Regions from separate parts of the Kosakonia oryzae genome, predicted to be linked through region 2. Evidence: predicted binding sites of a transcription regulator. Region 2 holds the regulator's gene; each other region holds the start of a gene.
The links. The regulator LexA, encoded in region 2, represses DNA repair genes until DNA is damaged. The targets are predictions, from matches to a motif close to TNCTGTATGTACATACAGNA.
Positions count from the first base shown of each region.

Region 1 (10,334 bases), 760 kb from region 2:
GTGGCTTTAGCTTCTCGCTCCGGATCCTATCCGGTACACTGCGCAGTGTTATTTACATCTATGCTGAAGGATATCCTCATGTACCAGGATCTGATTCGTAACGAACTGAACGAAGCGGCGGAAACGCTGGCGAATTTCTTGAAAGATGAAGCCAATATTCACGCGATTCAGCGCGCGGCGGTGCTGTTGGCGGACAGTTTCAAAGCGGGTGGTAAAGTGTTGTCCTGCGGTAACGGCGGTTCTCACTGCGATGCCATGCATTTTGCGGAAGAGTTAACCGGTCGCTACCGTGAAAACCGTCCTGGCTATCCGGCGATTGCTATCTCCGACGTCAGCCATCTCTCCTGCGTGAGTAATGACTTCGGTTACGACTACGTCTTCTCCCGCTACGTGGAAGCGGTTGGCCGTGAAGGCGACGTGCTGCTGGGTATTTCCACTTCCGGCAACTCCGGCAACGTGATCAAAGCGGTGGCGGCAGCGCGTGAGAAGGGGATGAAAGTCATCACTCTGACCGGTAAAGATGGTGGCAAAATGGCGGGTACAGCGGATGTTGAAATTCGTGTGCCGCATTTCGGTTATGCTGATCGTATTCAGGAGATCCATATCAAAGTGATTCATATCCTGATTCAGCTGATCGAAAAAGAGATGGTTAAGGCTTAAGGAAGGCTATTTTATTTGCCATTTTGCACCTGGGCAGTGCTCAAAATCCTCACGTACTCTGTGTACGCTCCGGTTTTTCCGCGCTGTCCCTGTTCAACCTGGCTGCAACAATTACGCCTTCCCAGAATTAAGGCGTTTTTGGGGGTGAGTATGTGCGAACTGCTCGGTATGAGCGCCAATGTGCCGACCGATATCTGTTTTAGTTTTACCGGGCTTGTCCAGCGCGGTGGTGGAACCGGGCCGCATAAAGACGGCTGGGGCATCACTTTTTATGAGGGCAAGGGCTGTCGCACGTTCAAAGATCCGCAACCGAGTTTTAACTCCCCGATCGCGAAGCTGGTGCAGGACTATCCGATCAAGTCCCGCTCGGTAGTGGCGCATATTCGCCAGGCTAACCGTGGCGAAGTGGCGCTGGAAAATACCCATCCGTTCACCCGCGAGCTGTGGGGCCGCAACTGGACTTACGCACATAACGGCCAACTGAGCGGCTATAAATCGCTGGAGACCGGCAATTTTCGCCCGATTGGCGAAACCGACAGCGAAAAAGCGTTCTGCTGGTTGCTGCATAAGCTTACGGAACGTTATCCGCGCACGCCGGGCAATATGACGGCTGTGTTTAAGTACATTGCCTCGCTGGCAACGCAACTGCGCGAGAAGGGCGTTTTCAATATGCTGTTATCGGACGGGCGCTACGTGATGGCGTTCTGCTCGACGAATCTGTTCTGGATCACCCGCCGTGCGCCGTTTGGTGTGGCGAAGCTGCTGGATCAGGACGTTGAAATTGATTTTCAGCGGGAAACCACACCAAACGATGTGGTTACCGTGATCGCCACTCAGCCGTTAACCGGCAACGAAACCTGGCAAAAGATTATGCCAGGCGAGTGGGCATTATTTTGCCTGGGGGAGCGTGTAGTTTGACGCCAACTGTGGCTGAACGGCGGTGTTCAGCGGCTTGTTGACGACGTAGCGACCATCCACAACCGAGACAACCGGCGGCTGGTGGGTGGTAGCAAAATAGTCGTAACCCGGCTTCAGCTGTTTCCAGAAATCCGCATAGGTCGAATATTTGTGACGCTGCATATTGGCGTCGGTCATGCGGAACGGATAGATGCTCAGTTGCACGTTCGGCTGCCCAAAGACCAGCGCGGCAGTTACAAACTGGAAGATCTCATCAATGTTCGAATCCGTCATGGCATAGCAGCCAATCGAGACGCAGGCACCGTGGATCATCAGGTACTTGCCTTCATAGCCGTGGGCGCGGTCATAGGTATTCGGAAAACCAATGTTGATCGCTTTGTAGAAGCGGCTGTCCGGCTTCAACTGATTACGCTGAATGGAGTAAAACCCTTCCGGGCTTTTAAAATCGCCCTGGCGCTGTTTCGGGCCGAGACCGCCGGAGTAATTGCAGATTTTATAGCTGTCGAGCAGTTGGTATTGCTCGCCCATTTTGACGTAGAGATCAAGGGTGCGCTCTTCTTTGAAGATTTGGATATAAACCGGCGACCCCATTAACTGCTGCTTATATTCTTTGCTTACCGGCGTAATCGAACTGTTGCTGCCCATTAAGCCAGCGAACGAGACGCACGGGATCAGAAGCATCGCAATAAACAATGCGATTTTGCGCATACAACTTGTTTCCTTGATAAAGCGAATACCACATTGCCAGGACGGCAAAAGATGCCCAAAATTCAGACTAATCTGTTTCGGAGCGCCCACATTAGCATTACGGCATTTTTTCGCAAGCCAGAATAGAGTCCATCCTTCACGCTTCATCTTTTTTTGGCGATATTTTCGCCATTGCGCAAATTGTGTTCTGTTTTGCGTTTCAAACACCTGGCCGTTTAGCTGGGGGTTATTATGAAACTAAAACGGCAGAAGTAACCATCAAATTACCCTCTTTTCGGCGGTTTTACGCACTGGCTTCTCATTTCACTGGACTGTGCTGTATACTTATCCAGTGTTCTGTGAGGGCGTACGCATGCGCAAAATCATACATGTCGATATGGATTGCTTTTTCGCGGCGGTCGAGATGCGCGATAACCCCGCCCTGCGCGACATCCCCATTGCCATTGGCGGCAGCCGCGTTAAGCGTGGCGTTATCAGCACCGCCAATTATCCGGCGCGTAAATTCGGCGTGCGCAGCGCAATGCCCACGGCAATGGCGCTGAAACTTTGTCCTCACCTTACTCTGCTGCCCGGCCGTTTTGATGCTTATAAAGAAGCGTCAAATCAGATCCGCGAGATCTTTTCCCGCTACACGACATTGATTGAACCGCTTTCGCTGGATGAAGCCTATCTGGATGTTACCGACAGCCCGCACTGCTACGGCTCAGCAACGCTGATGGCGCAGGAGATCCGCCAGACTATTTTTAATGAAACGCAGCTAACGGCTTCGGCGGGCGTGGCGCCGGTAAAGTTTCTCGCCAAAATTGCCTCCGATCTCAATAAACCCAACGGCCAGTACGTGATCACGCCAGCGGACGTTCCGCAATTTCTCCGCACGCTGCCGCTAAGCAAGATTCCGGGCGTCGGCAAAGTGTCGGCGGCAAAACTGGAGACGCTGGGGCTGCGCACCTGTGAAGATGTGCAGCGCAGCGATCTGGCGATGTTGCTTAAACGCTTTGGTAAATTTGGCCGTATTTTGTGGGAGCGCAGCCAGGGCATTGATGAGCGGGAAATCAGTAGCGAGCGGTTACGTAAATCCGTCGGCGTGGAGCGCACGCTGGCAGACGATATTCACCACTGGGAAGAGTGCGAAGCGATTATTGAGCATTTATACCCGGAGCTGGAGCGACGGCTGGCCAAAGTGAAGCCGGATCTGCTGATTGCCCGCCAGGGCGTAAAGCTGAAGTTTAATGATTTTCAGCTCACTACCCAGGAACATGTCTGGCCGCGCTTAAATAAAGAGGATCTGCTGGCAACGGCGCGGAAAACGTGGGATGAGCGTCGCGGCGGGCGCGGTGTGCGGCTGGTAGGGCTGCATGTGACGTTGCTGGATCCGCAACTGGAGCGGCAACTGGTGCTGGGGTTATAAATGAATGTCCGCGCCGGGCGGCGCGGACAGCGGGCTTATTTCGCCGGAATCGCTTTCAGCAGCTCGGTCAGCAGCGTCCAGTAGTGGCCCACGCTTTCGATATGCACTTGCTCATCCGGAGAGTGCGGGCCAGTAATGGTTGGCCCAATGGAGACCATGTCCATGTTCGGGTACGGTTTTTTGAACAGACCGCACTCCAGACCTGCGTGGATCACCTGAATGTTCGGCGTTTTGTTGAACAAACGCTGATAAGTCTCACGCACCAGCGCCATTACCGGCGAATGCGCATCCGGCTGCCAGCCCGGGTAGCCGCCTTTCGGCGCCGTTTTCGCGCCAGCCAGCGCGCCCAGCGATTCCAGCATGCTCACCACGTAATCTTTACCGCTATCAACCAGCGAACGGATCAGGCAGATGATTTCCGCGCTGTCGTCCTGCAGGGTAACCACGCCGACGTTCAGCGAGGTTTCAACCACGCCTTTTGCCACGTCGGAGTTACGAATGACGCCGTTTGGCGTGGCGTTCAGCAGGCGAACAAACGTGTCGCGGGAAGCCGTGGTCAGCGCGGATTTATCGCTGCTTGCGCTTTCCAGCAGCACCACCAGGTTCTTCTCTTTCATCTCCAGCTCGTTTTTCAGGATTGCCTGATACGTGCTGGCCAGCGTTTTGAGCTGCGCGGCGTTAGCGGCCGGAACAGCGACTACGGCAATCGCTTCGCGCGGGATCGCATTGCGCAGGGTGCCGCCAGTGAAATCGAGCAGACGCAGATCCAGTTCCGCCGCATGTCCGGCCAGGAAGCGCGCCAGCAGTTTATTGGCGTTGCCCAGACCGACATGAATTTCCGCGCCGGAGTGGCCGCCTTTCAGGCCTTTCAGCGTCAGTTTGAAGGTTTCATAACCGGCCGGTACGGCTTCGCGGGTCAGCGGCAGGGTGGTGATAAAATCGATCCCGCCCGCGCAGCCCATGTAGATCTCACCCTCTTCTTCAGAGTCGGTGTTAATCAGAATGTCTGCCTGCAGCCAGTTGGCCTGCAAACCAAACGCGCCGTCCATACCCGCTTCTTCGGTCATGGTCAGCAGCACTTCCAGCGGGCCGTGTTGCACGGTGGAATCGGCCAGAACGGCCAGCGCAGAGGCCATACCGATGCCGTTATCCGCGCCGAGCGTGGTGCCGCGCGCTTTAACCCATTCGCCATCGATATAAGGGCGAATCGGATCGGTGGTGAAGTCATGAACGGTGTCGTTATTTTTCTGCGGCACCATGTCCAGGTGCGCCTGCAATACGACCGGTTTGCGATTTTCCATGCCGGCGGTGGCCGGTTTGCGGATCAGAATGTTGCCCACCTGGTCGCGCTCTGCGTGGAGACCTTTTTCCTTCGCCCAGCCCATAATATGTTCGGCGAGTTGTTCTTCATGGTAGGACGGGTGAGGAATAGAACAGATTTTGGCAAAAATATCCCACAGCGGTTGTGGCGATAGTTGAGACAGTTCAGACACGATGAGTCTCCTTACAAAGAGCCTGCGAAACTTACCTTGCAGGTCACAGGGTTAAATAAACGGGCATCGCAAGAGCGCCTTGCGAGATGGCGTTGAGAATAACACTTTCTTGCCAGACTGCGAGCCTGTAAACGTGGAAAAAGCGCCGCTAATGCCGGGTAATACTGGTTTTTAGTGCCGCAGATCTCTATAATCTCGCGCAACCTATTTTCCCCTGGAATACTTTTTAAGCCGTAAAACACGGGCTGGGACACTTCACATGAGCGAAAAATACGTCGTCACCTGGGACATGTTGCAGATTCACGCACGCAAACTGGCTGCCCGACTGATGCCTTCAGAACAATGGAAAGGCATTATCGCCGTAAGCCGCGGCGGTCTGGTACCGGGTGCATTACTGGCGCGTGAGTTGGGCATTCGTCATGTTGATACCGTTTGCATCTCCAGCTACGACCACGATAACCAGCGCGAATTAAAAGTGCTGAAACGTGCGGAAGGCGATGGTGAAGGTTTTATCGTGATTGACGATCTGGTTGACACAGGCGGTACTGCGGTAGCCATTCGTGAAATGTATCCGAAAGCGCACTTTGTCACCATCTTCGCCAAACCGGCAGGTCGCCCGCTGGTTGATGATTATGTTATTGATATTCCACAGGATACCTGGATTGAACAGCCGTGGGATATGGGCGTGGTTTTCGTTCCGCCTATCAGCGGCCGTTAATTCCCCCCGCACGTTCTGCTAACGCCCGGTTCTACCGGGCGTTGTTCATTTTGTCGCACCTCAGGTTACAATAACCTCCAGTGATAGATACATGGAGGCTGCGTGCGATGTCACAAGCCAATCTTAGCGAAACCCTGTTCAAACCCCGTTTCAAGCATCCGGAAACATCAACGCTGGTACGTCGGTTCAACGCTGGCACGCAGCCGCAGATCTTATCAACGCTGGACGGTAAAAACGTCCTGCACTGGTATCGCATGCTCAACCGCTTAATGTGGATTTGGCGCGGTATTGATGCCCGCGAGATCCTCGAAGTACAGTCGCGCATTGTGATAAGCCAGGCCGAGCGCACCGATCCGGAACTCTACGATACGGTGGTGGGTTACCGCAGCGGTAACTGGATTTACGAATGGTCCACGCAGGCGATGCTGTGGCAGCAAAAGGCGATGCAGGAGCAGGAAACGACGCAGAGCGGTCGCCACTGGCTGCGAGCCTCCAGCCTGTACAGCCTGGCAGCTTATCCGCACATCAAGGGCGATGTGCTGGCCGAGCAGGCGCAGGCGCTGGCGAATCGCGCCTATGAAGAGGCGGCGCAGCGCCTGCCTGGGGCGCTCAAAGAGATGCAGTTCAGCATTCCGGGCGGTTCGCCAGTGACCGGTTTTTTGCATATGCCCCCTGGCGACGGTCCTTTCCCGACGGTATTAATGTGCGGCGGGCTGGATGGCCTGCAAATCGATTACTACACCCTCTATGAGCGTTACTTCGCTCCGCAGGGAATGGCGATGTTGACGCTGGATATGCCTTCTGTCGGCTTTTCGTCGAAATGGAAATTAACCCAGGATTCGAGTCTGCTGCATCAGCACGTTTTAAAAGCGCTGCCGAATGTTCCGTGGGTCGATCATACGCGGGTCGCGGCGTTTGGCTTCCGTTTTGGCGCAAACGTAGCGGTACGCCTGGCTTATCTGGAAGCGCCGCGCCTGAAAGCGGTGGCGTGTCTGGGGCCGATAGTGCATTCGCTGCTTAACGAGCCGTTACGCCAGGGGCAGGTTCCGGAAATGTATCTTGATGTGCTGGCCAGCCGTCTGGGGATGCATGATGCTTCCGATGAAGCGCTGCGCGTTGAGTTGAATCGCTACTCCCTGAAAACTCAGGGCTTGCTCGGACGGCGTTGCCCAACGCCGATGCTTTCTGGTTTCTGGCAAAACGATCCGTTCAGCCCGGAAGAGGAGTCGCGTTTAATCAGTACGTCATCGAGTGAAGGCAAACTGTTGGAGATCCCCTTCAATCCGGTCTATCGCAATTTTGATAAGGCGTTGGAGCAAATAACCGGATGGATCAACCATCATTTCCGTTAATAGATTGATAAATTCTATTGATTTGGTAAAACAGTTGCTTCACAAAAGGAGATCGCAATGACGTTACCGAGTGGACATCCGAAAAGCAGACTGGTTAAAAAATTTACTGCGCTTGGGCCTTATATCCGCGAAGAGCAGTGCGAAGATAACCGCTTTTTCTTTGATTGCCTGGCTGTTTGCGTCAACGTAAAACCAGCGCCGGAGAAACGCGAGTTTTGGGGATGGTGGATGGAAATGGAAGCGCAAGAAAAACGTTTTACCTACCGTTATCAGTTTGGTCTGTTTGATAAAGAAGGGCACTGGAAGCCGACGGCAATTAAAGATCAGGAAGTGGTCGATCGCCTCGAACAGACGCTACGTGATTTTCACGAACGGGCGCGTACGATGCTGGCGTCCTTAGAGTTGAAGCTGGAACCTGCCGATAATTTCAAAGAGTCATTGAAACTCCCCGCGTAAATTCCCCCCTGAATAAAAAAAAGCCCGATCGCCTTTCACGTATCGGGTTTCTGACCCAGGCCAGCTTGTAACCTGAATCAGATTAAAGAAATGCCCTCAGTCGAGGGCATTAATATAACGAGGGTGTTAAGGGTTCAAAAACTTAGAACTGGTAGGTCACGGCAACGGCAACAACGTCGTCATTCGCCAGACCCAGTTTGTTATCGTCTTTTAGCTGGTTGATTTTGTAATCCACCATCGCAGAGATGTTTTTGTTGAAGTAGTAAGTTGCGCCAACATCGATGTAGTTAACCAGATCTTCGTCGCCAATCCCTTTTTCCAGATCTTTGCCTTTGGTCATCACATAGCCCAGGGACGGACGCAGGCCGAAGTCGAACTGATACTGGATAACCGCTTCGAAGTTCTCGGTTTTGTTAGCAAAACCTGAGCCCAGACCGGTAGAAGATGCGGCAGATACTGGCGTCATGTTGTAGGCGATGCCGTACATAGTAGCGATATACAGGTTATTGGCGTCGTATTTCGCGCCGGTTGCCCAGGCTTCGGCTTTCTCGCCGCGACCAAACGCTGCGGCGTTCTGCGCGGTGGTACGGTCAGAGTTAGCATAGGCACCAATCAGGCTGAACGCGCTGCCGCCGAAGTTATAGGAGAGAGAAGTGCCCCAGCCGTCGCCGTTTTGTTTGCTAACAGCGCGGCTGCTTTCATTTTTCCCCTGGTATTGCAGGGTCATGTTCAGACCGTCGATCATGCCAAAGAAGTCGGTGTTGCGGTAAGTAGCAACGCCAGAGGTACGTTTGGTCATGAAGTTATCGGTACGGGCCAGACCGTCACCGCCGAATTCCGGGAACATATCGGTTATGGCTGCCACGTCGTACAGCACGCCCAGGTTACGACCGTAGTCGATAGAACCGACGTCTTTCATTTTCAGGCCAGCAAATGCCAGACGGGTTTTCTGGCTGGATGTTGCATTGTTATTGTTGGTTTCGTCGTTGTTACCGGCAAATTCGGCTTCCCAACGACCAAAACCGGTCAGCTGATCGTTAATCTGCGTTTCGCCTTTGAAACCGAAACGAACATAAGTTTTATCACCGTCGTTGCTGGTATCGTCGCTGAAGTAGTGCATGGCTTTCACTTTGCCGTACACATCCAGCTTGTTGCCGTTCTTGTTATAAACTTCCGCTGCGTGAACGGATGCAGAAGCGACAACGCTCATTACCATTAATGCCAGAGTGCTCTTTTTCATTTTGATTCCTGATTTAACTAACGCGCTAATATTCGCTGGGCATATACCCCGTGAAAAAACAGGAAGGGTTTTATCGCTCTGAAATTAAACATTTATGACAAATTAAGAATATTTTTAAAAAGTTGTGTTTTAGTGTGTTTGCAATAAAAACGTCAAAATCTACCGTTACGCTTGCTGATCCCGCGCAACAAAAAAGTGGCCTGATTGCACTGACGGTTGGCAATCGCCGCGACTCCTGTTACAACGTCTGACGACTATCGATATTTCTTATTTTTTCTAAAAAACGGCAGAGAATCATGAGTGACAGCCAGACGCTGGTGGTAAAACTCGGCACCAGTGTTTTAACGGGCGGTTCCCGTCGCCTGAACCGCGCCCATATTGTGGAACTGGTGCGCCAGTGCGCGCAGCAACACGCCGCCGGGCATCGTATTGTAATTGTGACTTCCGGGGCGATTGCCGCAGGGCGCGAACACCTCGGCTACCCGGAATTACCCGCCACCATCGCCTCGAAACAACTGCTGGCGGCGGTGGGACAGAGCCGTTTGATTCAGTTATGGGAACAACTGTTTTCTATTTACGGTATTCACGTCGGGCAGATGTTGCTGACCCGCGCGGATATGGAAGACAGAGAGCGCTTCCTTAACGCGCGCGACACGCTGCGCGCGCTGCTTGATAACAATATCGTGCCGGTGATTAACGAAAATGACGCGGTCGCGACGGCGGAAATCAAAGTCGGCGACAACGATAACCTCTCTGCGCTGGCAGCGATTCTGGCTGGTGCGGATAAACTGCTGCTGCTGACCGATCAGCAGGGGCTGTTCACTGCCGATCCGCGTAACAACCCGGATGCAGAACTGATTAAAGATGTTTACGGCATCGATGATGCCCTGCGTGCGATTGCGGGTGACAGCGTTTCTGGCCTTGGCACTGGCGGAATGGGCACCAAATTGCAGGCTGCCGATGTCGCCTGCCGCGCCGGGATCGACACCATTATCGCTGCAGGCAGCAAGCCGGGCGTGATTGGCGATGTGATGGAGGGGATCTCCGTGGGAACGCGTTTCCACGCGCAAGCTTCGCCGCTGGAAAGCCGCAAACGCTGGATCTTCGGCGCGCCGCCAGCGGGTGAGATAGCCGTTGATGAAGGCGCCACTGCCGCGATCCTCGAACGTGGCAGTTCACTGTTGCCGAAAGGCATTAAAAGCGTGACAGGCAACTTCTCCCGTGGTGAAGTGATCCGCATCTGTAATTTGCAGGGGCGTGATATTGCCCACGGCGTTACCCGCTATAACAGCGATGCGCTACGCCGTATTGCCGGACATCACTCGCAGCAAATCGACGCCATTCTGGGCTATGAATATGGCCCTGTCGCTGTTCACCGCGA
Region 1 is NZ_CP014007.2:4,304,563-4,314,896, reverse strand. It holds gene lpcA (D-sedoheptulose 7-phosphate isomerase) at 79-660, shown strand; gene AWR26_RS20515 (class II glutamine amidotransferase) at 811-1,578, shown strand; gene dpaA (peptidoglycan meso-diaminopimelic acid protein amidase) at 1,549-2,286, opposite strand; gene dinB (DNA polymerase IV) at 2,639-3,694, shown strand; gene pepD (cytosol nonspecific dipeptidase) at 3,730-5,187, opposite strand; gene gpt (xanthine phosphoribosyltransferase) at 5,447-5,905, shown strand; gene frsA (esterase FrsA) at 6,013-7,257, shown strand; gene crl (sigma factor-binding protein Crl) at 7,315-7,713, shown strand; gene phoE (phosphoporin PhoE) at 7,856-8,953, opposite strand; gene proB (glutamate 5-kinase) at 9,250-10,334, shown strand, end outside.
Region 1: the regulator LexA is predicted to act here: its motif matches at 2,601-2,620, upstream of dinB (DNA polymerase IV).

Region 2 (10,334 bases):
GATCAGAACATGACGCCTTCAGCCTATTTCCCCAGCGAATACTTTACCTACCAGGAACCCGGTGTGATGAGCGCCGATCGCCTGGAAGGGGTGATGCGCCTAACGCCGGCGCTGGGACAACAAAAAATCTATGTGCTGGTCTTTACTACAAACAACGACTTACAACGCACCACAAAATTAATCGATCCGGCAAAAGCCTATGCCAAAGGCACCGGCAATGCGGTACCGGATATTCCTGATCCGATCGCGAAGCACGGCACTGACGGGAAACTGACGCTGAAAGTGAAAAACAGCAGCGGTTCCAGCGTGCTGGTCGGCCCGCTGTTTGGCTCTTCCGGCCCAAGCCCGGTCACCGTGGGTAACACTGCAGCGCCGGTCTACAGTGCACAACCTGCGCTGGTAGCGGCTCCGGCTGCTGCGCCTGCGCCAGCCGCGAAAAGCGAGCCAATGCTGAATGATACGGAGAGTTATTTCAATCAGGCCATCAAACAGGCTGCTGCCAAAGGCGATATTGATAAGGCACTGAAATTATTGAATGAAGCTGAACGCCTCGGGTCGAAAACCGCCCGTGCCACTTTTATCAGCAGTGTAAAAGGCAAGGGGTAACCCATCCCCGCACTGCCGATATTTTGCAGTAACTGGTGCGTCGCCTGGCGCACCCTTTTTCCGGCGCAGATGCGCGCTGTTGCGCATCTGTTGCGCTGATGAAAACCGTTTGAAGTTTCCCCGCACGAGCCTGCCTGTTCTGCGATACACTATTGCTACGTTATGTACCGGAGAGTAAGGCATGTCACACCCTGCGCTTACGCAATTGCGTGCGCTGCGCTATGTAGACGCAATACCCGAACTGGAACCGCAACTGCTGGACTGGCTGTTGCTGGAAGATTCCATGACCAAACGTTTTGAGCAGCAAGGTAAAAAAGTCAGCGTCACATTGATTCAGGAAGGCTTTGTCACGGCGGATGAGATTGCGCCTGAACGTGCGCATTTACCGGAAGAGGCACGTTACTGGTTACGGGAGATCATCCTTTGCGCAGATGGCGACCCCTGGCTTGCCGGGCGCACCGTCGTGCCGGAATCAACCCTGAGCGGCCCGGAAATGGCGTTGCAACGGCTGGGCAATACGCCGCTTGGGCGATATCTCTTTACCTCTTCAACGCTTACGCGTGATTTTATTGATATTGGCCGTTATGAGCAGCTGTGGGGACGGCGTTCCCGCCTGCGTCTGGGGGGGAAACCCTTGATGCTTACAGAACTGTTTTTGCCTGCGTCACCGCTGTACTAAGAGGAAAATAGAATGGAGTGGAGTCTCACGCAGACTAAGTTGTTAGCCTTTCACAGGCTTATGCGTACGGACAAACCGATTGGCGCGTTGCTGCTGCTGTGGCCAACGCTGTGGGCGTTATGGGTGGCAACGCCTGGCGTGCCGCCGCTGTGGATTTTACTGGTGTTTGTTGCGGGCGTCTGGCTGATGCGCGCGGCGGGCTGCGTGGTGAATGATTACGCGGATCGCAAATTCGACGGGCATGTTAAACGCACGGCGAACCGACCGCTGCCCAGCGGCGCGGTCACGGAAAATGAAGCGCGGGTGCTGTTTGTTGTTCTGGTGCTGCTGGCCTTTGCGCTGGTGCTGACGCTGAATATGATGACCATCCTGCTGTCGGTGGCGGCGCTGGCGCTGGCGTGGGTTTATCCATTTATGAAGCGCTACACGCATCTGCCGCAGGTGGTGCTCGGCGCGGCATTTGGCTGGTCAATTCCGATGGCGTTTGCTGCCGTCAGTGAATCTGTGCCGCTAAGCTGCTGGACTATGTTTTTCGCCAATATTCTGTGGGCGGTGGCTTACGATACCCAGTACGCCATGGTTGATCGCGATGATGATGTGAAGATTGGCATCAAATCGACGGCGATTTTGTTTGGTCGTTACGACAAGCTGATTATCGGTATTTTGCAAGTTGCCGTGCTGGCACTGATGGCGTCTATTGGCTGGCTGAACGGGCTGGGCTGGGCGTATTACGCTGCGGTACTGGTGGCGGGCGTGCTGTTTGTTTATCAACAGATCTTGATTGCGGGACGCGAACGCGATGCCTGTTTTAAAGCGTTTATGAACAACAACTACGTGGGGCTGGTGCTGTTTTTAGGGCTGGCTTTTAGTTACCTGCACTGAATCTAAAAACTGCCGGATGCGGCTGCATGTTATCCGGCCTGCGAGGTTATCTCATCCCACAGGCCGGATAAGCGCAAGCGACATCCGGCGGCGACTTTCCTGGCTTACACTTCCGCTTGCGTCGCGCTTTCAATCGTCAGACGCACATCCGACGTTATCAAGTCTGCCAGCATCTGGTAAACGCCCAGCGTCCGCGTCGGGTCTGCATCGCCGCTGTCGCTGATATACCCTTCATCACGCAGCGTTAACACCAGCGTGGAGAATACCGCTTTGTCGAAGAATTCCGGCGCGTTGATGCCGTGCAACACCGACAGACGTTGCGCCAGCGTGCGGCTCTCTTTTTCCAGCGTGCTGCGGTTCATTGACGGTGTGTTGCCAAGCAGCCAGAAGGTGATGGCATAGCGCTGTAACGTCTCGCGCGCGCCGGCGGCCAGCAGTTGCAGCGTCCGCGAGTGGGCCGGATTGATGCTCAGGCGATCGTCTTTGACGGTAATTAAGCCCTGGCGCAGCAGTTCTTGCGTCAGGTTTTCCAGCACTTCCGCCAGCTCGGCTTTTTCCCAGCGCAGGAACAGCTCGGCTTTCAGCAGCGGATAGAGCAGCTCAACGTGGCGCAGAATATCGCTGCGGGAGATGGCGCGATGCTGGGTCACGATCGCCGCCATCAGCGACGGCAGCATCAGCATGTGGGCAATGTTGTTGCGGTAATAGGTCATCAATACTGCCTGCTCACGAGGCAGAATAATGATATCGCCGATGGTGTCTTTCTCGACTTCGAACTTGTTCATCTGCAACGCGTGGTCGATAAGCGCGTCGGCGCTGGCGGCAGGCGTTGTTGAATCCGGCGAGTAAGGCACATTGCGCATCAGTTCGAGGTAGCAACTGAGTTGTTCGGTTAACTGCTCACGCGTCAACGAACGCTGGCGCGAAGCCAGCAGCGCCGTACAGCACAGGTTCATGGCGTTAGCCGCACCGGCATTGTTAATGCGAACCATCAAATCGGCGGCAATGTTATTCACCGTCGGCGTCAGCCATGCCGGGCGAATCGCTTCGATGGGATCGATAGACTCGCGCCAATCCGGAACGTGGTGGTTCAGGTAGTTCATCAGCGGAATGGGTTCACCGAAGTTCACATAACCTTGCCCCAGGTTACGCAGCTTGCTCAGCCCGCGCACCATCTGCAGCAGGCTCTCTTTCTCTTTGGTAGCGCCGCGCAGCTCTTTCGCATAGGTACCCACCTCCATCACATGCTCATAACCGATATAGATCGGCACCAGCGTGATAGGGCGCGTACCGCCGCGCAGCATCGCCTGGATGGTCATCGACAGCGTACCGGTTTTCGGATCCAGCAAACGCCCGGTACGTGAACGACCGCCCTCGACGAAATACTCGACCGAATAACCGCGGCTGAACAGCTCGCCCAGATATTCGCGGAATACGGTGGAGTAGAGTTTGTTGCCTTTAAAGGTACGGCGAATGAAGAAGGCACCCAAGCGGCGGAAAATCGGCCCGGCGGGCCAGAAGTTCAGGTTGATGCCTGCGGCGATGTGCGGCGGCACCAACCCCTGGTGATAGAGCACATACGAGAGCAGCAGATAGTCCATATGGCTGCGGTGGCAGGGCACATAGACAATCTCGTGGCCGTCGTGCGCAAGCTGGCGCACGCGTTCGGCGTTGTGTACGTTGATCCCCTGATAGAGACGGTTCCAGGTAAAGCCGAGGATACGGTCGGTCAGACGGATCATTTCGTACGAGAAGTTGGCGGCAATCTCTTCCATTAGCGCGATAGCGTTTTGCTGCGCTTTGTCGTGAGAGATTTTTTTGCTGCGTGCTTCGTCTTCGACCGCACGGGCAATCGCTTTGGAAGAGAGCAGCTTATTGAACAGATCCTGACGCGCCGGCAGACGCGGCCCTACGGCGGCCAGGCGCTGTCGCGCGAAGTGCATACGCGCCACGCGCGCCAGTTTCTGCGCGATAATTTTATCGGTGCCGTGCTCGGTCGCCATGCGGCGCAGGGAGACGGGCGGCGAGAAGCGCACAAAGCTATCGCGGCCAAGCCAGGAGATAGCGAAGAATTTCTGGATACCGTTCAGCATGCGCAGCGGCGGATTAATCTCGCCTTTCTCACGCCCTGGAGAGCGGCCAAACATTACCGATACCGGCACCATTTGCACATCCAGATCCGGATGGCTGCGGTGTAAATCCAGGTAGTCGTGGAACAGTTTGATGGACTCTTCTTTCGGCGTGTAATAAGTAAACACGCGCGGACCGCCATGAATGAACACGAAACGCGGTAGCAGTACGCCGTCGATTTCCAGGGGTTCCAGCGGATCGGGCAGTTCGTGCGCCAGACACTGAGCACGCAACGTCATCAAATCTGCCTTAGAGTTATAAGGCAGCACGTACATAATAGGACGTGAAGTATCGAGACCCAGTTCCTGTGCAGGTTCTGCAGGTATCGATTTACTCTTTACCAGTACACTTAATGGTAAATTCAGTAATTTGTAGTAAATTCGTGGCCAACCGGACATAAAAGATGAAAAGCCTCTGGTTAATAATAGTGCCATTGCGCCGCAAGAATATCAGAAAGCGCATGTAATTTCTGTTGTACCTCAGTACGCTGATGTAGACATTGACGTTTATTACATAAAAAGGTTCTTTTCATGGCCAATAATACCACCGGAATTACCCGAATCATTAAAGCAGCAGGTTACTCATGGAAGGGCGTTCGCGCTGCATGGATCAATGAAGCCGCCTTCCGCCAGGAACTGTTAGCCGTTGTTTTAGCTATCATTATTGCTTGCTGGCTGGACATTGACACGGTCACACGGGTATTGCTGATTAGCTCGGTGTCGCTAGTAATGATTGTTGAAATCCTAAATAGTGCAATTGAAGCTGTCGTAGACCGAATTGGTACTGAATTTCACGAACTTTCCGGTCGGGCGAAGGATATGGGCTCGGCGGCAGTGCTGATGTCGATCCTGCTGGCGCTGTTTACCTGGATCTCGCTTCTCTGGGCGCATTTTCGATAACGCTTCCAGAAATCGATAACACCCTGGTTTTTTGCTTAAATTTGGTTCCAAAATCGCCTTTGACTGTATATACTCACAGCATAACTGTATATACACCCAGGGGGCGGGATGAAAGCATTAACGGCCAGGCAGCAAGAGGTGTTCGATCTCATCCGCGATCGGATCACCCAAACCGGTATGCCACCAACGCGTGCGGAAATCGCACAGCAATTGGGGTTCCGTTCCCCAAATGCGGCTGAAGAACACCTGAAAGCGCTTGCGCGCAAAGGGGTTATCGAAATCGTCTCCGGCGCATCGCGTGGTCTGCGTCTGCTGCTGGAAGAAGAAGAGGATATCGGTTTACCGCTGATTGGCCGCGTTGCTGCGGGTGAACCGCTGCTGGCGCAACAGCATATCGAGGGTCACTATCAGGTCGATCCCGATCTCTTCAAACCTCATGCGGATTTCCTGCTGCGCGTCAGCGGTATGTCGATGAAAGACATCGGTATTATGGACGGCGACCTGCTCGCAGTGCATAAAACGCAGGATGTGCGTAATGGCCAGGTGGTCGTCGCACGTATTGATGATGAAGTTACCGTGAAGCGTCTGAAAAAACAGGGTAACACCGTCGAACTGCTGCCGGAAAACAGCGAGTTTTCCCCGATCGTCGTCGATCTGCGCGATCAAAACTTCACCATTGAAGGGCTGGCGGTTGGCGTCATCCGGAATGGTACCTGGCTCTAACGCCTGTTCTTTCCGCAGCGACACATAACAACGTGGCGCTGCGTAATACAATTTTCCCCGTTGATTCGACATTGCCATGCCGTTGCTGAACGCATCTGACAGAGCACTGTGGCGGCTTGCGCTGCCCATGATCTTCTCCAATATCACTGTTCCGTTACTGGGGCTGGTGGATACCGCCGTGGTCGGGCACCTGGATAGCCCTGTTTACCTCGGTGGGGTGGCGATCGGCGCAACGGCAACCAGCTTTTTGTTTATGCTGCTGCTGTTTTTGCGGATGAGCACAACCGGTCTTACGGCACAGGCGTTTGGCGCAAAAAACGCACCTGCGCTGGCGCGCGCGCTGGTACAACCGCTGTTACTGGCGTTGTTGGCAGGTATGTTAATTATGCTGCTGCGTACGCCGCTCATCGATCTGGCGCTGCACATCACCGGCGGGAGCGAAGCTGTACTGGAACAAGCGCGGCGCTTTCTCAATATTCGCTGGCTGAGTGCGCCAGCGTCGTTGGGAAATCTGGTGTTGCTCGGCTGGTTGCTGGGCGTGCAGTATGCCCGTGCTCCGGTGATCCTGCTGGTGGTGGGGAATCTTCTCAACATTGTGCTCGACCTGTGGCTGGTGATGGGTCTGCACATGAATGTGCAGGGAGCCGCGCTCGCCACCGTTGTGGCTGAGTATGCGACGTTCGCCATCGGCCTGCTGATGGTGCACCGCGTGTTGGTGATGCGCGGCGTCCCCCTGTCTGTGCTTAAAAATGCCTGGCGCGGCGGTATGCGGCGCTTATTAGCGCTTAACCGCGATATCATGCTGCGCTCACTGCTTTTGCAGCTCTGCTTTGGCTCAATCACCGTACTGGGCGCGCGTCTTGGCGGCGAGACGGTCGCGGCGAACGCGGTGCTAATGATGTTTCTCACCTTTACCGCGTACGCGCTGGATGGTTTTGCCTATGCGGTCGAAGCGCATTCCGGGCAAGCCTACGGTGCGCGCGATGGCAGCCAATTGATGGAAGTCTGGCGAGCTGCGTGCCGCCAGGCCGGGCTGGTGGCGCTGTTCTTTGCGGCGATTTATGCGCTGGCAGGCGACAACATTATTGCCTTGCTGACTTCACTTCCTGCTCTGCAGACGCTCGCCGGGCATTACCTGTTCTGGCAGGTAATTCTGCCGCTGGTGGGCGTGTGGTGCTACTTGCTGGATGGCATGTTTGTCGGTGCCACGCGCGCTGCGGAGATGCGTAACAGTATGGCGATTGCCGCTGCCGGGTTCGCTGTCACGCTGCTGACGGTCCCGGTGCTGGGCAATCACGGTTTATGGCTGGCGCTGACCGTCTTTCTCGCCCTGCGCGGGCTTACGCTTGCCTGGCTGTGGCGTCGCCACTGGCGTAACGGCAGCTGGTTTTCCGACGCGAATCCTTCCTGATACTGCCAGGCTTTTTGCCGGTTTCCTCGTCTCGCTTATGCTGTTTTTAACTATCGTGGTGGTTAAAGATTCCGAATAAAAATCGATTGCCGGAATCCTTAACTACAATAATCAGTACGTTCAGCAGAACGATTACCTATTTAACCGAACGATAAGGAGTCAACGATGAATAAAGACGAAGTCGGCGGTAACTGGAAACAGTTCAAAGGCACTGTTAAAGAAAAATGGGGCAAACTGACCGATGATGATATGACCATCATCGAAGGTAAACGTGACCAGTTGGTGGGTAAAATCCAGGAACGTTACGGTTATGCCAAAGATCAGGCGGAGAAAGAAGTTACAGATTGGGAAACGCGTAACGACTACCGCTGGTAGCCTGCACATCCCCTCAATGTGCTAACCCTCTACAGGCTACTCTGCCCGAAGGTACAAGGATGTACCACCCCTCCAGCTGTTTTATTTACCGTTTCGTTCAAACAAAGATTAACGTGGCTTTTTCTTCACCTGAACGGTGTGGTCATGGTGGCAATGGTCGTGATGACGGCAGGACTCCACTTCGACACAGTCTGCACATAAGCCGTGAGCTTCAATCACATTATGCCGCAGAGCAAAGCCCATCTTTGCCGCCAGCGCATGCATAATATCTTCCACGCCTTCCGCCTGCTCTTCCTTTACCGAACCGCAGCGATCGCAAATAAACATTGCGGACGTGTGCGTCGGCTGGTCAAAAAGATGGCATAACACGTAGCTGTTTGTTGATTCGACTTTATGTACGAACCCTTGTTCCAGCAGGAAATCAAGAGCGCGGTACACCGTCGGCGGCTTGGCCTGCGGTTCGCTTTCACGCAGCAGATCGAGCAGATCGTACGCGCTGATGGCGCTTTGTTGCAGGCTGAGTAATCTCAACACTTCAAGACGCTGAGGAGTCAGGCGCACATTGCGCTGCACGCACAGCTTTTCAGCCTGCGCTAACATCTCTTGCGAAGTGGTCTTATCCATAGGCGCTCTCCGGGTGGGGAAATACAAGCCATACACTTTACCATGTCCTGCCGAAAACGCCGAGATCGTGGCCAGTAATCTCCATTTCACTGGATCGCTTCCCGAAATGGATTCCTTCATCTATAAATAGTGATAAGCGTCACTTAAAACAATAATATCCGGGTACTTACGGGTATTCCGGCAATTTAGCTTCTTTTTCTTACGTTATTCACAGCAATAGTGCATTCCTGTTTGTGCGAATACTTACAGGCTTAAAACTCATCTGGCTACGAGACGCATACTGTGGAAAAAAAACGTAAACTTTCGCTGGTCGCGATCGCTGTCTCCTTTTTTGTGTCAAATCAGGCAGGGGCAGCCAATACCTGGGCAGAAGCACGTAATGATGCAATGGGGGGAACGGGCGTTGCATCTGCGAACTATGGCAGCGGGCCATTAATTAACCCGGCACTGTTAGCAAAAGCAAAACCCGATGATGATATTACCGTCATCCTGCCGAGCGTACAGGCGCAAATTAGCGACAAAGATAATCTGCGCGACGAGATCGACAACATCAATGACAAAATCGATGGCTACAAAGATGTTGTCGATAACCTCACCGCTGCGGAAATTATTGCTAATCCGCTCGGTACGGTAAGGCAATTTCAGGGCGCCGCAGGCGATTTGGCGAATGAGCTGGAGTTTCTGAGAGGGAAAACAGCGCAGGCCAAAGCCGCCGCCGGTATCGCGGTAAGCATTCCCAACGATGTCCTTTCCGTGGCGTTTGTGACGAAAGCTTACGCCCATGCGCGTGTCACGTCGGCAATCGATCAGCAGGATATTGACTACCTGCGTAGTATTGAGAACAGCACCGCCGTCGCCGCCGGTGAAGCGCTAAAGGCGGTGGTATCACCGGATGGCAGCGACGAAATCACCAAAAACCTCAACTCAACCGCTTCAGGCCGTGCGGCTATCGTCTCGGATTACGGCATTGCGATGGCCCGCCAGTTTGATGTCGGTGGCGTACCGTTATCCGTTGGCGTGACGCCAAAATTACAGAAAACCTGGGTTTACAACTACACAGCCTCGATTTATGACTACAAAAGTAGCGACTGGAACAGCAGCCGCTACCGTACCGACGATACCGGCTTCAACGTGGATGTCGGCCTGGCTGCGGATTTCGGCGAGAACGTGACAGTCGGTTTGACCGGTACAAACTTGATCTCCCGTGACATTGATACCAAAGACATTCGTATCCGCAACGGCAGAACGGGCGATGTGGTGAGCTACAAAGATACTTACCAGATTAGCCCGGTCGTGACGGCGGGGGCGGCATGGCATAACGATCTGCTGACGCTGAGCGCCGACGGTGATTTAACCGAGACTAAAGGCTTTAAGAGCGAGAAAAATTCCCAGTATGTTGGCGTGGGTGCGGAAGTGCGTCCGCTGAGCTGGCTGGCCGTGCGTGCGGGTTACCGCGCGGATGTGAAAGGGGATGATAAAAATGTCTTTACCGGCGGTGTTGGATTTGCGCCATTTAACCGCGTACATATCGATTTGATGGGCCTGGTTGGCGAAGATGAAACCTGGGGGGCCGGGGCGCAACTTAGCGTGACTTTCTGATGAGTAACCGGAGGCTTTGCGCCTCCGGTTTTATCGGCACTTATTGGCCGGTGAGTTTGTTATAGCTGGTCATCAGGTTACGGTAATCAGGAATATGGTTGGAGAGCAATGTTGCCAGACCTTCCATATCATTGCGCCAGTCACGTTGTAATTCGCAAGCTGCGCCGAACCATGTCATCAGCTGTACGCCTGCCTGGGTCATCCGATCCCATGCAGCATAACGAGTAATTTCATTGAATGTTCCTGAAGCGTCGGTAATAACAAACACTTCATACCCTGCTTCAATCGCGGATAACGCCGGGAAAGCAACGCAGACTTCTGTCACCACTCCGGCAATAATCAGCTGCTTTTTCCCTGTTGCTTTGACGGCATTAACAAAATCTTCGTTATCCCAGGCATTGATATT
Region 2 is NZ_CP014007.2:5,068,064-5,078,397, reverse strand. It holds gene malM (maltose operon protein MalM) at 1-606, shown strand, start outside; gene ubiC (chorismate lyase) at 788-1,285, shown strand; gene ubiA (4-hydroxybenzoate octaprenyltransferase) at 1,298-2,167, shown strand; gene plsB (glycerol-3-phosphate 1-O-acyltransferase PlsB) at 2,272-4,695, opposite strand; gene AWR26_RS24045 (diacylglycerol kinase) at 4,828-5,196, shown strand; gene lexA (transcriptional repressor LexA) at 5,305-5,919, shown strand; gene dinF (MATE family efflux transporter DinF) at 5,996-7,330, shown strand; gene AWR26_RS24030 (CsbD family protein) at 7,496-7,705, shown strand; gene zur (zinc uptake transcriptional repressor Zur) at 7,814-8,329, opposite strand; gene traF (conjugal transfer protein TraF) at 8,612-9,928, shown strand; gene ycaC (isochorismate family cysteine hydrolase YcaC) at 9,969-10,334, opposite strand, start outside.

Region 3 (10,334 bases), 1.6 Mb from region 2:
TGTTGCTCGCCAACCTTTTTCCCTTCGTTAATATGCAAGTCGCCGGTGTCGCCAGCGAGGTCACACTGCTGGAAATCCCCGGCGTGCTCTTTTCTGAAGATTACGCCAGCCTTGGCACTTTCTTTCTGCTGTTTGTACAACTGGTTCCGGCATTCTGCCTGGTGACTATCCTGCTGCTGGTGAATCGTGTGCCGATGGATTTTCGTCTGCGCATCAATCTGGCGCGGGTGTTATTTCAGCTAAAAAGCTGGGGAATGGCGGAGATTTTTCTCGCAGGCGTGCTGGTGAGTTTTGTTAAGCTGATGGCCTATGGCGATATCGGCATTGGTAGCAGTTTTATTCCCTGGTGCCTGTTCTGTTTGTTGCAATTGCGCGCTTTCCAGTGCGTTGATCGCCACTGGTTGTGGGATGACATTGCACCTGCGCCACAGCCGCCGCAGGTATTGCGCGTCGGTGTGCCGGGGATCCGTCAGGGGCTGCGTTCCTGCCCATGCTGTACGGCGATTGTCGCGATCGAACAACCTATTTGCCCGCGCTGCCACACGCGTGGACACGCCCGGCGGCGCAATAGTATCCAGTGGACGCTGGCGCTGTTGGTGACTGCGATGATGCTTTATCTGCCTGCTAATATTCTGCCGATCATGGTGACCGACCTACTGGGCGATCGCATGCCATCGACCATTCTCGCCGGGGTGATTTTGCTGTGGAGCGAGGGTTCTTACCCGGTGGCGCTGGTGATTTTTATCGCCAGTATTATGGTGCCGACGCTGAAAATGATAGGCATTGCCTGGCTCTGTATTGATGCCAAAGGCCATGGCCGACGAGACTGCGAGCGGATGCACTTTATTTATGAAGTGGTGGAGTTTGTCGGGCGCTGGTCAATGATTGACGTGTTTGTAATTGCCGTACTTTCTGCGCTGGTGCGGATGGGCGGGCTGATGAATATTTATCCTGCGATGGGTGCGCTGATGTTTGCGCTGGTCGTTATTATCACGATGTTTGCGGCAATGACTTTCGATCCACGCTTGAGCTGGGATCGTGAGCCACAAACGCACCATGAGGAGTCGTTAGAGCATGGAGAATAAGAGTGGGGAAGCCAACGTGCAAAAGGTGAGAAACTGGTCGCCGGTGTGGATTTTCCCGATCGTTACGGCGCTGATTGGCGCATGGATCCTCTTTTATCATTACAGCCACCAGGGGCCGGAGGTGACACTGATCACCACCAATGCCGAGGGAATTGTCGGCGGTAAGACCACCATCAAGAGTCGCAGCGTTGATGTTGGTGTGGTTGAAAGCACGACGCTGACTGACGATCTAACCCGTGTGGAAATCAAGGCGCGGCTTAACTCCGGGATGGAAAAGTTGCTGCATGACGATTCTGTTTTCTGGGTTGTGAAACCGCAGGTCGGTCGTGAAGGGATTAGCGGTCTGGGCACGCTGCTTTCGGGGGCTTATATTGAACTGCAGCCGGGCGCAAAAGGCAGCGCACCGGAGCGTTATAACTTGCTCGACTCCCCACCGCTGGCACCGCCTGACGCCAAAGGCATCCGTGTGATCCTTGACAGCAGCAAAGCCGGGCAATTGAGCCCCGGCGATCCGGTACTGTTCCGTGGTTATCGCGTCGGTTCGGTTGAGACCAGCACGTTCGATACGCAAAAACGCACGATGAGTTATCAGTTGTTTATCAATGCGCCGAACGATCGGCTGGTGACCAGCAATGTGCGTTTCTGGAAAGACAGCGGGATCGCCGTTGATTTGACCTCCGCCGGGATGCGCGTGGAGATGGGCTCGCTGGCTACGCTGTTCGGCGGCGGCGTCAGTTTTGACGTGCCGGAAGGCGTGGATCTGGGCCAGCCAGTAGCCGAGAACACCGCTTTCACGCTGTATGACGATCAGCGCAGCATTCAGGAGTCGCTCTATACCGAGCACATCGACTACCTGATGTTCTTCAAAGATTCGATTCGTGGCCTGCAACCTGGCGCGCCGGTTGAATTTCGCGGCATTCGTCTGGGCACGGTAAGTCGGGTGCCATTCTTCACTGCCGGTATGCGTCAGGCGCTGAATGATGATTACCGCATTCCTGTGCTGGTCCGTATTGAACCCGGGCGTTTGGTTAATGAACTGGGTGAAGATCCTGATGTGAGCGCGCGTCTGAATGAACTGCTCAAACACGGCCTGCGCGCTTCGTTGAAGACCGGGAATATTATTACTGGCGCACTGTATGTCGACCTCGACTTCTACAACAATGTACCTGCCGTAAGTGGCATGCGGGAGTTTGCGGGCTACCAGATCATTCCAACCGTGAGCGGCGGACTGGCGCAGATACAGCAGCGTCTGATGGATACGTTGGATAAGATCAATAATCTGCCGCTGAATCCGATGATCCAGCAGGCGACGTCAACGCTTGCTGAAAGTCAGCAGACGCTTAAACGTCTGCAAACGACGCTGGATAATCTTAACAAGCTGACGGCCAGCCAGTCGATGCAACAGCTTCCGGCGGATATGCAGTCTACGCTGCGTGAGCTGAATCGCAGCATGCAGGGCTTCCAGCCTGGCTCTGCTGCCTATAACAAGATGGTGGCGGATATGCAGCGCCTGGATCAGGTACTGCGGGAATTGCAACCGGTGCTGAAAACACTCAACGACAAGAGTAATGCGCTGGTATTCGAAGCGAAAGGGAAAGACGATCCGCAGCCGAAGAGGGCGAAACAATGAAAAAGAGCGCGCTAATCATTGTGGCGCTGTTGCTGACGGCATGTAGCAGCAGTGGTGACAATAAAAGTTATTACCAGTTACCGTCACCGCCACAAACGGCAGTGCAGGCCAGCACCGGGCAGAGCCAGGGCAATCATCAATTATGGGTTGAGCAGGTTTCAGTGCCGGATTACCTGGCGGGGAATGGTGTAGTGTATCAAACCACGGATGTGCAATATGTTATTGCGAATAACAATCTGTGGGCCAGCCCACTTGATCAGCAGCTACGCAATACGCTGGTCGCTAACCTGAGCAATCAATTGCCGGGTTGGGTTGTGGCATCGCAGCCGTTGGGCAGCGAGCAGGACACGCTGAATGTTACGGTGACCGGTTTTCACGGGCGGTATGATGGTCGCGTTATCGTCAGCGGCGAGTGGTTGCTCAAACATCAGGGGCAACTGATTAAGCGGCCGTTCCATATTGAGCTCAAGCAGCAGCAAGATGGGTATGACGAAATGGTGAAAATGTTGGCTCAAGGCTGGCAGCAGGAGGCGGCGAGTATTGCGGCACAGCTAAATCGTCTGCCATAAGAAAATTTAATCAAAAATGAACTGTCATGGCTAAAAACCGTGGCGGTTTTTTTTATCAATATGCTCCGTACATTAGTTGTGCTGGCTCACATTTTTTGTACAAATGAATTTCTGTGTAGCTCACATTTATGACACTGGCGTGAATTTTGCGCATTGACGACAACGCCTATTCAAGGTATTCGTTACCTGTGGCTGCACATTAAGTGACCACTGTTTTCTTTTCCACCAGATCAAAGAATGAGGGAAACGAGGCATGAAGAGACAAAAACGAGATCGCCTGGAACGGGCACATCAACGTGGTTATCAGGCTGGTATTACCGGACGCCCGAAAGAAATGTGTCCGTACCAAACCCTGAATCAAAGGTCCGAGTGGCTGGGAGGCTGGCGAGAGGCCATGGAAGACAGGGCAGTTATCGCCTGATTCTGTCTCTTTAAAAAGAAACCTCCGCATTGCGGAGGTTTCGCCTTTCTGGCGGAGGAGAATTCGCTATCAGAAAGTGGAGGTGTCCTGGAACAGACCCACTTTCAGATCGGAAGCCGTGTAGATCACGCGACCATCGACCAGAACTTCACCATCGGCCAGGCCCATGATCAAACGACGGTTCACCACGCGTTTGAAGTGGATACGGTAAGTAACGGTTTTTGCTGTCGGCAGAACCTGACCGGTAAATTTCACTTCACCGACGCCCAGCGCACGGCCTTTACCTTCGCCGCCAAGCCAGCCGAGGTAAAAACCAACCAGCTGCCACATGGCATCCAGACCGAGGCAGCCAGGCATCACCGGATCGCCGATGAAATGGCAGCCAAAGAACCACAGGTCCGGATTGATATCCAGCTCAGCTTCGACATAGCCTTTATCAAAGTTACCGCCGGTCTCGGTCATTTTGACCACACGGTCCATCATCAACATATTGGGTGCCGGCAATTGCGGGCCTTTTGCGCCAAACAGTTCGCCGCGGCCAGAGGCAAGAAGATCTTCTTTTGTATAGGATTCGCGTTTATCTACCATGTTTTCAGTAAGCCTTATTTGTAATTTCGGACGCAGGATAGCTAACACGTGTACGCTGAACAAGTCCGATCAGTTTTGGTTAAACCAATTCAACCAGCGCAGCGGCCACGGGAAACGGTGGCGTGCATCCTGTTGCGTCGCCTGTGCAATACGTTCCTGAATGAGTTGCTTGAGGTTGTTTTGTCCTTCAGCTTCCCACGGCAGGCCTGTTAATAAAGGTAGCGCATCACGAACATCATCTACGGCCCAGATAAAGAATTGTTGTGCCTGAACCGCGTCCAGTAGTTCCTGATGCAACGAGAGATGACGCACATTTGCTGAAGGAATAATCACCCCTTGCTTACCTGTAAGCTCCCGCTGTTGGCAAATGGCGAAGAAGCCTTCGATTTTTTCATTCAATCCGCCAACCGGCTGTGAGCGACCGAACTGATCCACTGAGCCGGTGATCGCCAGACTCTGATTGATGGGCACTTCTGCAAGGGCGCTCATTAAGGCGCACAACTCCGCCATCGAGGCGCTGTCGCCATCAACCTCGCTGTAAGATTGCTCAAAGGTGAGCGAGGCAGAGAAGGGAAGCTGCTGTTCCAGCTCCAGCTCCGCCATCAGGAACGCTTGCATGATCATCATGCCTTTCGCGTGGATATTGCCACCCAGTTCGGCTTTGCGTTCAACATCGTTAAACTCACCATCACCGACATGAACGACGCAACTAATGCGTGAAGGCTCACCGAACGCACGTGGGTGACCCGGAAACTCGATGACTGACAGCGCATTAATCTGACCAATCTGCTCGCCTTCGGTTTCGATGAGAATTTGTTCCAGCAGAATTTCGTCCTGCATCCGTTCAGCGAGAAATCCTTCGCGCCATTCACGTTGAGCAAACATCGAGCGAAGCTCTTCGCCACTGAACGTTGCGCCTGAGGCTGTCGCCGCGACTTCCCGTAGCTGGCGCGCCAGCCATAATGGGCAGAGCGGCAACGTCTCCTGATCGCCGGTATAGCGTACTGCTTCACGAATTAACGGCTGCCACGCATCGGTACCGGGTGAGGGGAGCTGTGCGCTGTGTGCAACCTGCTCGACCCATTGACGCCAGGTTCCAATTGTTTCGGCATCCACAATTTGCAGTGTTTCTTCATATTCGCTGTAAATTGCCTGCGCGGCCAGATCGGGCTCCATCTCCTGGAAATCAGCCAGAGATTCGCGTTCCCCAACAAGAATCACTTTCAGATCCAGTGGCATAGACGGAATACTGACCGGCAGAGGGCGAGATTCGTCGAAGGAGACCCAGTCAAAACGGCGCTGCGTCACCATTGTTTTCAGACGCATCCACAGCAGCGGTTGCGCAAGCAGCGTGCGCAGGGAAATGATCAGCACACCGCCGTTTGCCTGATGTACCAGACCCGGCTGCAAAGTAATTTCATGATTGAACTGACGCAAACAACCAAACAGTTGCTCTGCTTCGATCCACTCAGCAATCGCTACCGGCTTGCTTCCGGTGAAAGGAGATTGCGCACTGGTTGCCGGGTCAAAACTTACGGATGCGCCGTTGATGCGGTATTGCCCCCCGGCTAGCGGGCGGTCCTGAGGAATTATTTCTCCGGTAGCGCAGGCAATAAGTGCCAGGTATTCAGCTTCTTCTGGCGCCTTTGCCAGTAAAAAACGTGACGTTGCCTGCGGATAGAGCAGTTGCTCCAGCGCGTACTGTAATCGGGGTTGCGTATCGGCCAGCGAGAAGTCCGCTTCGGGCGCTGATTCGGACGATTCAAAAACTTCCTGATAGCTTTCTGTATCAGGAACCAGGTCGTTCCATTCAAGTTTTGTAATGGTCAAAGTCGTTTTTTTGGTCTGGAGTAAAAGGCGAGATTATACCGTAAACCCTTCTTTAACACACCGGGATTACGCGCTTTCGCGATGCGAAGCTGGACGATAGCTCACAGTGGACGATTTCTTTTAAGCAGAGTGACAAAAAACTGATATTCTGAACTGAGTTACACGGTAACGTTGAGAGAGCAATGAAATATCAACAACTGGAAAATCTCGAAAGCGGCTGGAAATGGAAGTATCTGGTTAAAAAGCACCGTGAAGGAGAACTGATCACGCGTTACATTGAAGCCAGTGCTGCGAAGGAAGCCGTCGATGTATTGTTGACCCTCGAAAATGAGCCGGTACAGGTGAATGAGTGGATTGGTCTCCATATCAATCCGGCACTGGTTAACCGAATGAAACAGACTATCCGCGCCCGGCGTAAGCGCCATTTTAACGCGGAACACCAGCACACGCGTAAAAAGTCAATTGACCTGGAGTTTGTCGTCTGGCAACGACTTGCGGGGTTGGCGCAGCGGCGGGGGAAAACACTGTCTGAAACGATTGTGCAACTGATTGAGGATGCGGAACATAAAGAGAAGTATGCTTCGCAGATGTCCACACTGAAGCAGGATTTGCAGGCGCTGCTAGGCAAAGAGTGAGTTTTCCCTAAGACGTGATAGAATTTCAGGCAATAAAAAACCCCGCGCTCTGGCGGGGTTTTTGCTAAGACGTAAACTTAAGCCTGCGGCTGAGTTACAACGTCTTTGCTGCCTTTCACTTCGATCTCTACACGACGATCCGGTGCCAGGCAATCGATCAGCGCTGCGCGTGGTTTCACGTTGTCGCAGGTGCTGCCGGTAACCGGGTTGGATTTGCCCATACCACGTGCGGAGATTTTGTTCGCCGGGATACCTTTGGAGATCAGGTAATCAACAACGGACTGAGCACGTTTCTCGGACAGACCCTGGTTGTAAGCGTCAGAACCGATACGGTCGGTGAAGCCCAGAACCACTACTGAACCGTCTTTCGGATCCAGGTTGCTCAGCTGACCATACAGCTGATCCAGCGCCTGCTGACCTTCCGGTTTCAGAGTTGCTTTGTTGAAGTTGAACAGAACGTCAGACTTCAGGGTGAAGTGTTTGGTCTGCACTTCCGGAGCCGGAGCCGGGGCCGGAGCTGCAACTACCGGAGCTGCATCTTCCTGCTGGCCGAAACGGTAGGAAACGCCTACGCTCAGCATACCGTTATCCGGGCGAGCACCAACGGTGCTTGCGTCACCGATATTGTTAACCCACTGGTATTCCAGACGGGTAGCGATATCACGAGTCAGTGCATACTCAACACCACCAGCGAAGACCGGAGAAACACCGGTATCGTGATCTTTGAAGCCCTGGTTGCTCTGACCATCAGCACGCCATACCATACCACCCAGACGGGTATAGATATCCAGATCGTCAGTGATCGGGTAACCCAGCTTAGCAGTCAGTTGAACGCCCTGAGATTTGAACGCGCCGTTAACGGTGTCGCCTTTGTACGGCATACGGCCCAGCCAGTCATAACCCAGTTCGAAACCAACGTACGGGTTAACCTGGTAGCCACCGAACGCACCAGCACCCAGTTGGCTTTCGTGGGTCGGGCCATCGTTCTGCCATACCGCACCTTTGTCATGATACTGGGACCAACCCAGTTTGCCACCTGCATACCAGGTGTTATCTTTCGGAGCGGCCTGCGCTACGGTAGCGAAACCAGCCAGTGCCACTGCAATCGCGATAGCTGTCTTTTTCATTTTTGCGCCTCGTTATCATCCAAAAATCGCCATGGTTATCTCTAAGAGATGAGATGCCACGGTTAAATCCTTCACCGGGGGCGTTGCTCACTAACTATTCAGCAGATATCTTTACCGATATCTTTGGCTTATGCCGAGCACCCCTGGCGATGTAAAGTCTACAACGTAGTTGGAAACTTACAAGTGTGAACTCCGTCAGGCATATGAAAAAAAAGGCTTTGTATACACAATATTTAACAATTCCGCTGATATTTTGTCCGATGCGATGAGGCTGAAAAGCGCGCCACACAGGCTTTGTCGCTGTATTTGGCGGATAAAATGCAAAAGCAAGCTTCAGGCAAAAATAATCCCAGGAATACTCTTAAAGTTACTCAATGATACAAATTTGAGTGAATTTTTATCCCGGAATGCTGTCTCGCAGCCAGAGGATCATGACGTACTGGACGCATAACAAAGCCGATCGCGTTGCCTTCTTCTGCTGCCATCACCAACCGGTGGTGTTCATCTTCGGTTAATTCTTCCGCATGCCAGCCAATGACGACGCTATAGTTCCCGGTGCGTAATGCACGGATCATTGATTCCAGCGTCAGGTCAGGTGAAAGCTGGTTAACTTGCATCACCTTGGCGAGTGGCAGACCAACGGATTGCAGCCATTCACGGCTCAGTTTCTGTTGTGGCGTCAGCCACAACTGCCAGCGGGACTGTTGGCCGAGTTGCTGCAACAAGGGCAATAAAAGAAGCTGCGTCATTCCTGGCTGATCTTCGCGATAAACCACTTCGCTAATAAGCCCGGACACACTGCGGGAGTGGTCAGCATGATTTAACGTAGTGAATGCGGAATCGAATGTTGTTGAACGCTTAGCATAGCCCGAAGTGTACATAATCAATCCAGCCCTGTGAGTTACTGTATAAACATACAGTATCCTCTAAATGTTCAAAGATCAACCTCAATTTCTGAAACTATCTCGCATTTTTGTTTTTGTCTTTACCGCACAACGTAAAATTCGCTTGCTGTCCCGCTCACAGTTGCCTATGTTCCTGCCTAACGAAACAGCTAACATCGTAGTGGCTTTACTGTGTGATTTATAAGGGAAAAATCATGGAAGACCTTTCTTATCAGTGTATACATCAATCATGTGAATGTCTGACATCGCTTGGCGAAATTCGTCACCGTGCTCATTTTGGCGGTTACAGCTTGTCGGTGGACGACACGGTTTTTGCGATGGTGGCCGAAGGAGAGCTTTACCTGCGGGCCTGTGAACAAAGTACTCAATATGCAATAACGCACCATGCGCCACTTTTAATATTCAACAAACGAGGACGGGAGGTTTCGTTAAATTACTATTTTGTGGATCAGGCGTTATGGAACGATCGCCCTATGCTGCTGGAACTTTCGGCATATTCTCTCGATGCTGCCCGGCGTGAAAAAGTGCAGCGCAGCGCCAGAAAACGTCTGCGCGATCTCCCTAATCTGACGTTCCAGATCGAAACGCAGCTTCGTGATGCCGGAATTATGGATATACAGACGCTGCGTCTTCTTGGTGCTAAGGCCAGTTGGCTCAGGCTGCGGAAAGCGAATCGCCATCTGGGTGTGAAAATTCTTCTGGCGCTGGAAGGCGCTATCGTAGGATTGCACGAAGCGGCGCTCCCGGCGCAAACGCGCCAGGAACTGATGGAGTGGTTCGCTATTGTGATGAAGAAAACGGCCAATCCTCACTGAACCAGTTGGCTTTTCAGACGGCAAACTTCCGGCAATAAGGCGATAAGCAGGCCTATCTGTTGAAGGACCAGCGGCTCTTTGCTATCCGGGCGTGGATCTAAATGTTTAATGCGCTGCGACAGGGAACTTAGCGTTTCCTGTACGCGCGCATGATCAGAAGGAAGGTGATGCAGGGCGTCGTCTACATAACAGACGGCGTCATCAAGCAGATGCAAAATGTCGGGATGTGCGAGCTGCTCGCGATGCGCGCCAAGTGCAGAAATATAACTGGTAAAAGTGTGGTTAAGGCACAGTAAACGGAATGCCACATCGCGGAGTTCAGGCGATGCGCCGGGTTCTGAAGACATATTGGATACGACCGACGCCAGTTCAGCATCACGGTTATAGGCATTGCGCCGGGCAATACGGTACGCCAGTCGGTTATCGCGCCCCTGATGGTACTGTTCCAGAATCGCGTCGAGGTAACGGCAGTTGGCATCGAGAGCCTGCTCTATCACGCGTGGCAGGTGGCGAAAACGCCAGTCAGGCCAGATAAAGCTTACCGCCGCCCAGGCAATCACGCAGCCTATCAGAGTGTCGATGATACGGGGAATCGCTACTTCAAAGCCCTCACCGAGCAGATTAAAGCAGAGCAGCACCAGCAGGGTGATAAACATCGTAGCATGCGCGTATTGCACGGTGCGAAAAGCAAAAAACAGTACGCCGGTAATGACGATCAGCACCAGTTGT
Region 3 is NZ_CP014007.2:3,438,068-3,448,401, reverse strand. It holds gene pqiA (membrane integrity-associated transporter subunit PqiA) at 1-1,085, shown strand, start outside; gene pqiB (intermembrane transport protein PqiB) at 1,075-2,715, shown strand; gene pqiC (membrane integrity-associated transporter subunit PqiC) at 2,712-3,284, shown strand; gene rmf (ribosome modulation factor) at 3,538-3,705, shown strand; gene fabA (bifunctional 3-hydroxydecanoyl-ACP dehydratase/trans-2-decenoyl-ACP isomerase) at 3,775-4,293, opposite strand; gene AWR26_RS16485 (AAA family ATPase) at 4,363-6,123, opposite strand; gene matP (macrodomain Ter protein MatP) at 6,306-6,758, shown strand; gene ompA (porin OmpA) at 6,836-7,885, opposite strand; gene sulA (SOS-induced cell division inhibitor SulA) at 8,257-8,766, opposite strand; gene AWR26_RS16465 (TfoX/Sxy family DNA transformation protein) at 8,985-9,605, shown strand; gene yccS (YccS family putative transporter) at 9,599-10,334, opposite strand, start outside.
Region 3: the regulator LexA is predicted to act here: its motif matches at 8,788-8,807, upstream of sulA (SOS-induced cell division inhibitor SulA).